4 regions of the Sporosarcina sp. P37 genome follow, and region 1 is predicted to be linked to each of the others. Evidence: riboswitches for the same ligand, from Rfam matches in the RefSeq annotation. Region 1 holds a riboswitch; each other region holds the start of a gene.

Region 1 (2,202 bases):
TTATTATGATGGTCACCTCACTGCTAAAATCGTTGAAAGAAGAGCGAAAACGAATACACAGACCGTAAAAAAAGGAGCATCCCCGCTTATGCGAGGGTGCTCCTTTTCTATGTTAGTTTACTGCCTTTTCAATGGCTTGTTTCAAATCTGCAATGATATCGTCAGGCGATTCCAATCCGACAGATAAGCGGATTAATTCTTCGCTGACTCCGGAATTTTTCAAGTCTTCTGCAGACAGCTGCTGATGGGTAGTAGAAGCAGGATGAATGATTAACGATTTTGCATCCCCTACGTTCGCGACATGAGACCAGATTTCCACGTTATCGATGACTTGTCTTCCTGCATCGCGGCCGCCTTTGATGCCAAAAATGATGATCGAACCGTAGCCATTCTTCAAGTGCTTATTCGCCAGTTCTGCTGTCGGATGGTCTTCAAGCCCTGTATATGTCACCCATTCTACTGCCGGATGATCTTTCAGGAACGCAGCAACCTTTTGCGCATTTTCATTGTGGCGCGGCACACGCAAGTGAAGCGTCTCCAGTCCTTGCAGCAAGTTAAATGCACTGTCAGGCGCGAGACATGGGCCGAAGTCTCTCAGCAATTGCACACGCAGCTTTGTCGCGAATGCAGCTGCCGCAGTATCGATTCCGTAGCGCAGGCCATGATAGGATTCATCTGGCTCCGTGAAGCCTGGGAACTTCCCTTGCGTCCAGTCAAATTTCCCTGCATCGACCGCCACGCCGCCGATTGTTGTACCATGTCCGCCAATCCATTTCGTTGCCGAGTGGATGACTACGTCCGCCCCGTACTCTATTGGATTGGATCCATAAGGAGAGGGGAACGTATTATCCACAAGCAATGGAATTCCGTGCTCATGCGCGATGTTCGCAACCGCTTCTACATCGAGGACCTGCAGGCTCGGGTTACCGATCGTTTCTGCGAACAACGCTTTCGTTTTATCTGTAATGGCTGCTTCAAAATTCTTCGGATCCGATGAATCTACAAACTTCACTGTAATACCATAACGCGGTAATGTGACAACGAATAAATTGTATGTACCTCCGTACAGATTGCTTGCTGCAACGATTTCATCGCCTGCTCCTGCAATATTCATAATGGAAAAAGCAATCGCCGCCATTCCCGAAGACAGCGCCACTGCTGCCGTTCCGCCTTCAAGCTGTGCCACACGCTCTTCAAATACCGCCACTGTCGGATTAGTGATACGCGTATAAATATTGCCCGCCTCTTTCAGAGCAAATAAATTCTGTGCATGTTCCGTGTCTTTGAATACATAAGAGGTCGTACGATGAATCGGCAAAGCACGTGAGCCTGTGTCAGGATCCGGCTTCTGTCCTCCATGTAATAATATCGTTTCCGGCTGTAAATTCGTCATAACCATTCCCCTTTTTCATGTATTGATGGAACACCGAAAAGCGTAAGAGGGCGTTTAGCTGCGGCAGGCGTTGGAGGTCTGAACTCAAAGGAGCGCTCTTCTCCTTTGCAGTCAGTCCGAAACGCCCCGAGCAGCTGCCCTCTGAAGCTGGACACTGAAAAGCGTAAGAGGGCATCCAGCTGCGGCAGGCGTTGGAAGGCGCGCGCAGCACTCCCGGGTATACAAAAAGCCCTTCTTCCGTAATAAGAAGAGGGCTATGCTTTCGCTCATTTCTCCTTATCTTCCAAACTGCTGGGAGTTTGTAGGAAGTAGCACCTTTGCTTTCGCCGGTTGCCGGGCATCATAGGGCCTAATCCCTCCGCCGCTCTTGATAAGAGTACGTCTATTCGTTTTCCATCTTGAAAAATAGTATAAAGCTATTCGGATGCTATTGCAAGGAACTATTGATGGAATGTTTAGAAAGTAGCGTTATTTTCTTTAGACCAGTGACAAGGCGAGTTATGCTGTTCTTTGTTTCCTGGGGAAGTGTTCTGCCGGGGGTAGTTTGTTTTTGCACTGGTTTGGGTCGTTGCTCGACTGTTTGTTGGGGTTTGCAGTTAGTGAGTGTCCACTTTTTGGACCCGCGCAGGCACGTGGGGGATTGCCTTTCGTCATGAGCCAGCTGGCGATAGAACGCGCCAGTTGTCTCATGACTTCGGCCGACCCCGCAGTTGTGCCTGCGCTGCTGAGTGGAAGCAAGCCAGGTTGTTGTTTAAAAGAGAAGAAATGCATTGACTCGTTGCCGACTGGTGTTTGCTTTGGCAAATGAA
Region 2 (2,202 bases), 1.3 Mb from region 1:
ACAGCTCACGGACGAACTCGACCAATTGTGTTTCAGACAGTTTACCTGTATCAAACGTATTGATGGAAATGGAAACCGGGCTTGCCACACCAATTGCATAAGCCAGCTGAACTTCACAGTGCTCTGCCAAGCCTGCTGCTACGATATTCTTTGCAACATAACGGGCTGCATAAGAAGCAGAACGGTCAACTTTTGTCGCGTCTTTACCAGAGAATGCACCGCCGCCGTGACGGGCATAACCGCCGTACGTATCCACGATAATCTTACGTCCAGTCAGACCGGAATCACCTTGAGGGCCGCCGACTACGAAGCTTCCTGTCGGGTTGATGAAGTATTTCGTCTGTTCATCGAGCAAGTTTTTAGGCACTACTGCATCGATGACTACTCTTTTTATATCCTTCTCGATTTGATCGAGCGTCGCTTCCGGGTGATGCTGAGTCGAAATAACAATGGTGTCGATGCGTACAGGATTATTATCTTTATCATACTCCACTGTCACCTGTGTTTTACCGTCAGGACGCAAATAAGGAATCAGTTCCTCTTTACGCGCTTCAGCCAATCGGCGTGCTAATTTATGTGAAAGACTGATTGGTAAAGGCATTAATTCCGGCGTTTCATTACAAGCATAACCGAACATCAGCCCCTGGTCACCCGCTCCGATTGCATCGAGCTCTTCATCTGACATCGAGCCTTCGCGTGCTTCCAGCGCCACATTGACACTTGCTGCAATTTCAGGTGATTGTTCATCAATGGATGTCAGCACAGCTGAAGTTTCATAATCAAAGCCGTATTTCGCACGCACATAGCCGATTTCCTTCACTGTATCACGAACGACTTTCGGGATATCTACATACGTTGATGTAGTGATTTCCCCCATTACTAATACGAGACCTGTAGTGATGCTCGTTTCACACGCTACACGTGCATTTGGATCTTCCAGCAAAATTGCATCCAGAATTGCATCTGAAATTTGGTCGCACATCTTGTCAGGATGGCCTTCTGTCACTGATTCTGATGTAAACAGTCGACGATTTGTCATGTATGTTTCCCCCTATTAAGCAACTTGATACGGTACTCTCATAAGTCCCTGGTAAAGTTCCACGCCTAGACGTCAAGCATATACCATAAGGATTCAGGGCCGGAAAATATAAAAAGCCCTTCACTCATATTCAATCCATGAGTAAAAGGCAAAATTTCACGCGCTGCACCTTTCACTCTTATCGTCCAAGGAATTAAACCTTGCTTCAGGTTTGGCACCTTCGCGCGAGACATACGTCTTTTGCAGGTTGCCGGGTTTCACAGGGCCTGTACCCTCCACCAACTCGGGATAAGAGTATCCGTTCATGTCACATCGTATTAAAAAGTTTGCATTTTGTCAAACTTTTTCCCCTGAATCACTTGAGTTTTCAATTAGTATAGATTATTATTCTTAATGTGTTATACTATTTACGAATTAGGATATTCTCATCTAAATAAAAATTAAACGACTACGCAAAGGACGGTATGTAAACATGATATCTGCAAAAATTGATGATAGTTTAAAAAGTCTTCTAAGTGGAAGCAACGTGACGATCCAAGCGTCTGTGGCAGAGTTGACAGAAAAAGCAGCAGCAAGAAATGAAGCACAGCTTTCAGCAGACGGTGCAGTCGCTGCGCGTACTGGTAAATATACAGGACGCTCTCCTAAGGACAAATTCATCGTAGAAGATGCAGTGTCTAAGGATAAAGTAGACTGGGGCAACGTTAACCGTCCGATTTCTGAAGAAGTCTTTGATTCATTATACACGAAAGTGATTGAACATTTAGGGAAAAAAGAAGAACTTTTCGTATTTAAAGGATTTGCGGGTGCAGATAAAGACTCCCAGCTGTCGATTCAAGTCATCAATGAACTGGCTTGGCAGAACTTGTTCGTTCACCAGCTGTTCATCCGTCCGACTGCCGAGGAATTGAAATCACACGAAGCACAATTCACTATTTTGGCTGCTCCTTCTTTTAAAGCAGATCCCAAAGTGGATGGAACAAATTCCGAGACATTTATCATTGTATCTCTTGAGAAGCGAATTGTCTTAATCGGCGGTACTGAATATGCGGGAGAAATGAAAAAGTCCATTTTCTCTGTTATGAACTTCTTGCTTCCTGAACAAGGAATTCTTTCTATGCACTGTTCAGCCAACGTTGGCGATGAAGGTGATGTAACATTGT
Region 3 (2,202 bases), 1.2 Mb from region 1:
GGAACACATTGACAAATGCCCCTGTAAAGACATTGGTGATTTTATTGGCCCAGAGTTGCCCCGGACTTGTCAGGAATAGCAGCAAACCGAGTGCGACACCAAAAATAAACGTGAATAACGTGGAGTACGCGGACATATAAAGTGTCTCGCCCGTCGCCGCCCACATTTTCTCCCAATTGACGTTCGGGAACCACTGCTCAATCATTCTTCAGCACCTCCGTCTTCACTTCATTGGCATCTAAGAAAGCGATCGCTTCATCAACAACCGCCGCGTCCCCTGCCAGCTGCAAGACCAGTGTGCCGTACGCGCCGTCCCGTGTAGTCGAGATATTTCCCTGGACGATATTGACCTCAATCGGGTATTTCCGGATCAGCTCAGCAAGGACAGGCTGCTCTGTACGCTCCCCGATGAAGGCTAGCTTAATCAGCTTTCCGTGTGGAGTTTCCTCCTGCAGGTGTGCGATCGCTGCGTCTGTATCGCCAGTGTCGGTCACCTGTGAAATAAAACGCTTTGTAATGTCAGCCTGCGGAGATTGAAAGACGTCGAGCACGTTGCCGATCTCCACGACCTTCCCTGCTTCCATGACTGCTACACGATGGCAAATCTTACGGATAACATGCATTTCATGCGTGATAAGGACAATAGTCAGTCCAAGACGTTCATTGATGTCTGTCAATAAATCGAGGATTGCATTTGTCGTTTCAGGATCAAGCGCGGATGTCGCTTCATCACAAAGTAGTACTTCCGGGTCATTCGCAAGTGCGCGCGCGATGCCGACACGTTGTTTTTGACCGCCTGATAACTGTGCGGGATAAGCTTTTTCACGGCCAGTCAACCCGACCAGATCTATCAGTTCTTTTACTTTTTGCTTGCGAACCGATTTTTTCACACCCGCAATTTCGAGCGGGAACATAATATTCTCTTCCACGGTTCTTGACCACAGCAAGTTAAAGTGCTGGAAGATCATACTGATTTTCTGACGGGCATTGCGAAGACCGGCTCCTTTTAATGTCGTCATTTCCTGTCCGTGAATCATAATGCTGCCGGACGTGGGTGTTTCAAGACCATTCAGCAGCCGAATCAAAGTACTTTTTCCTGCACCACTGTAACCGATGACGCCGAAAATTTCTCCTTCTTTGATGGTTAGCGATACATCATCTACCGCGATTATTTCTGAACGGTTCAAATGGAATTTTTTATGAACGTTTGTTAGTTGAATCATTTTCTGCACCACCTCATGTAATCCTCTTTCATTGTCTTCTAACGCCTGCCGGAGCTTAACGGCGTCTTTCGCTTTTGGTAATAAAAAAACCTTTCTGCGGACAAGCAGAAAGGCCGAACGTATAAGTCATTATGTACGTTTCCATTTCTCTCATCTGTCAAAGCGACTTGCTCTGAGTGAATTGGCACCATTTCACAAATGTGACGGTTGCCGGGCTTCATAGGGCACTTCCCTCCACCGCTCTATATAAGAGTTTTGTATTCAGTTGATTACCCTACTTATACCACACATTGAATTCCATTGTCAACTGAGTTTCCCGAGTAGAAACGGCACGGATTGAAAGGCATAAATCTTTTCAATTGGCTGCCCTTTACGATGAATGAGCAGGCACGGCACACTTTCGATTTCATATTCAATTGCAATTTCCTGAACATAGTTTAAATCTGCTTTTCCGATAGGTAACTTCGGACGCATCGTTTCAATTACATTCAGCATTTTGGAAGCAACTGCACATGTACCGCACATCGGGGTAAATAAATAGAAAGCGGCCACTTGCTCTGCCGCCTGTGCACGCTGCCAGTCTTCTATTGTCCAGTTATTCATGAGGTCCACCTGCCAAGTAGTTCGGATGTACTTTAAAATTGGCGGCCGCTAAAATGGCAGCCAATAATTTGACGGGGGTCGTTTCCACTTCACGGTAGAGACGGTCCGTATATAAATGTCTCGCTTCCGGATACAGTTGTTTGAAGAGCTTGCGAATAGAATCGCCTGAAGCGTCCGCATCCAGAAAAACGAAGAGTTCCTGTTGTTCGTAGGGTGCCAGCAGTTCTTCAATATGGTACGGACTGATGGTGCCGTTAGTACAGAGAATCTCCACCGGCTCAGCAAGGATCGGCAACAGCCGCTTGCGGTCGGAGCCGCCTTCCACAATTAGAACTTTCGTGTCCATGCTGTTTCCTCCCAGCGTATAAAAAAAGCG
Region 4 (2,202 bases), 700 kb from region 1:
AACGTGATTTTTATCAATGTGCCGGCTAGGCCGGCAGTGACACTTTCAGGAATATCATAAGAAACCACACTGCTGATAAACTCCTTCGTCAAAGGTTGAACAGGATTAGCAAAAATGTCATACACCGGACCTTCTTCAATCACTTTGCCCGCTTGCATAATCGCCATCCGATCACAAATCTCTTTTACCACATTCATCTCATGTGTAATTAAAACTATTGTGATGTTCAACTCTTTATTGATCTTTTTCAGCAGACGCAAAATGGACATAGTTGTGTTAGGATCCAGTGCGGATGTCGCTTCATCGCAAAGCAGCACAGATGGATTATTGGCTAACGCTCTTGCAATACCGACACGCTGCTTCTGTCCCCCGCTCAACTGCGCAGGATATACATTGCGCTTGTCAGACAGTCCTACCATTTCAAGCAGTTCCATGACACGTGCCTCTATTTTGTCTGAAGGCATTTTTGCCGCCCGCAGTGCAAATGCAATGTTTTCGAATATCGTCTTTTGGCTGATTAAATAAAAGTGCTGAAAAATCATCCCTATTTTCAAACGTGCCTGCCGAAGCTGTGCTCCCGATAACTTCGTTAAATCTACATCGTCGATTAAAATAGTGCCGCTTGTAGGCTTTTCCAACAAATTCAAACAGCGTATGAGAGAACTTTTTCCCGCTCCGGAATATCCGACAATGCCAAATATTTCCCCGGTCCCGATGTCCAGTGATACATCATCTACACCTTTTACCACTTTATCTTTTGTCTGATACGCCTTAGACAAATGTTGTATTTGAATCATGTTCTCCCTTCTTTCTGTATCCCAGCAGTTACTAAGTACATGCAGCTGAAATTAATCTTTTATATTAAAAAACTTCTTTCATTTTCTAAATGAAAGAAGTACTGAACTATTCTCAGCTTATCTCTCAGATGGAAAACCATTCTGCAGGATTTGGCACCTTCCTTGTTTCATTCAAGGGGTTGCTGGACTTCATCGGGCCTTTTCCCTCAGTCGCTCTCGATAAGAGATTTCTATTAAATTCTATGCGTAAAATATATACTAGTCTGAATTAATTAAACTGTCAAGCTGATTCACGCTATATTTTCATAAAATCCGACTTTTTCTATCAGTATTATTTTTTCTCCATCGATTCATTGCATTATCCGGCATTGAATTACAATCCTTCTATTGTAAAGTCTAGTATGATCTATGTATACTTAACGCAAATACCTCATCAGAGAAAGAAGGAATAGACTATGGCTTTGTCCAATCGGTTACAAAAGCTCCCTCCGCATTTCTTTACGTTATTACTGGAAAAAGTAGAAAAGGCACAGGCTGAAGGCAGAGACGTTATTAATCTGGGACGCGGAAACCCTGATCAGCCAACACCTACACATATTATTAAAGCGCTGCAGGAAGCTGTTGAAGATCCGGCCACACATGGCTATTCTCCATTTAGAGGAACACTTGCGCTGAAACAAGCGGTGGCAGAATACTATCAGCGGGAATATAACGTCACAATTGATCCTGAAACAGAAGTTGCGGTACTCGGAGGCACGAAAATTGGCGTCGTAGAACTGCCGCTGGCTATTATGAATGCAGGCGAATTATTACTCCTGCCCGATCCGGGGTACCCTGACTATTTATCGGGAGTCAGTTTAGCGGATATCCGATTTGAAACGATGCCGCTGCGCAAGGAAAATGATTTTCTTCCTGATTATGAAGAATTAACTGACGAGCAGAAAAAAGATGCTAAACTGATGTACTTGAATTATCCGAGTAATCCTACAGGCGTGACAGCAACACCTGAATTTTATGAAAAGACGGTGGCTTTCGCCAAAGAAAATCAAATTGCTGTTTTACAGGATTTTGCGTATGGAGGAATTGGTTTTGAAGGCAAGAAGCCAATCAGTTTTTTACAAACTGAAGGAGCAAAGGATGTTGGCATTGAAATGCTGTCCCTCTCTAAAATGTATAATATGGCAGGCTGGCGCGTCGGCTTTGCGGTCGGTAATCCTGAAATAGTGGAAGCATTAAATCTGTTGCAGGACCACTTATTTACAAGCATCTTCCCTGCGGTTCAGCGGGCGGCAATCGAGGCTTTAACAGGCCCGCAGCAATGCGTAGAAGAGTTAGTGGCGCTTTATCAGAGCCGCCTGACAGTATTGCTCACAGAGTGCGAACGCATCGGCTGGGATGTAACAGC

What was found. A riboswitch is a leader RNA that binds a small molecule or an ion and turns the genes downstream of it on or off. The one in region 1 is predicted to bind S-adenosylmethionine.
Region 2: it holds a riboswitch for S-adenosylmethionine, as region 1 does, so the genes downstream of both, metK (methionine adenosyltransferase) here and SporoP37_RS10655 (O-acetylhomoserine aminocarboxypropyltransferase/cysteine synthase family protein) in region 1, are expected to answer to the same signal.
Region 3: it holds a riboswitch for S-adenosylmethionine, as region 1 does, so the genes downstream of both, SporoP37_RS04625 (methionine ABC transporter ATP-binding protein) here and SporoP37_RS10655 (O-acetylhomoserine aminocarboxypropyltransferase/cysteine synthase family protein) in region 1, are expected to answer to the same signal.
Region 4: it holds a riboswitch for S-adenosylmethionine, as region 1 does, so the genes downstream of both, SporoP37_RS07110 (methionine ABC transporter ATP-binding protein) here and SporoP37_RS10655 (O-acetylhomoserine aminocarboxypropyltransferase/cysteine synthase family protein) in region 1, are expected to answer to the same signal.

Annotation. Positions count from the first base shown of each region.
Region 1 covers NZ_CP015349.1:2,063,851-2,066,052, reverse strand. Annotated here, with positions in the region: gene SporoP37_RS10660 (glycine betaine uptake BCCT transporter) at 1-68, shown strand, start outside; gene SporoP37_RS10655 (O-acetylhomoserine aminocarboxypropyltransferase/cysteine synthase family protein) at 113-1,393, opposite strand; SAM riboswitch class I at 1,667-1,770, opposite strand.
Region 2 covers NZ_CP015349.1:786,438-788,639, forward strand. Annotated here, with positions in the region: gene metK (methionine adenosyltransferase) at 1-1,039, opposite strand, end outside; SAM riboswitch class I at 1,215-1,334, opposite strand; gene pckA (phosphoenolpyruvate carboxykinase (ATP)) at 1,512-2,202, shown strand, end outside.
Region 3 covers NZ_CP015349.1:867,029-869,230, forward strand. Annotated here, with positions in the region: gene SporoP37_RS04620 (methionine ABC transporter permease) at 1-205, opposite strand, end outside; gene SporoP37_RS04625 (methionine ABC transporter ATP-binding protein) at 198-1,223, opposite strand; SAM riboswitch class I at 1,371-1,476, opposite strand; gene SporoP37_RS04630 (thioredoxin family protein) at 1,527-1,826, opposite strand; gene SporoP37_RS04635 (toprim domain-containing protein) at 1,819-2,172, opposite strand.
Region 4 covers NZ_CP015349.1:1,366,575-1,368,776, forward strand. Annotated here, with positions in the region: gene SporoP37_RS07110 (methionine ABC transporter ATP-binding protein) at 1-797, opposite strand, end outside; SAM riboswitch class I at 912-1,023, opposite strand; gene SporoP37_RS07115 (pyridoxal phosphate-dependent aminotransferase) at 1,253-2,202, shown strand, end outside.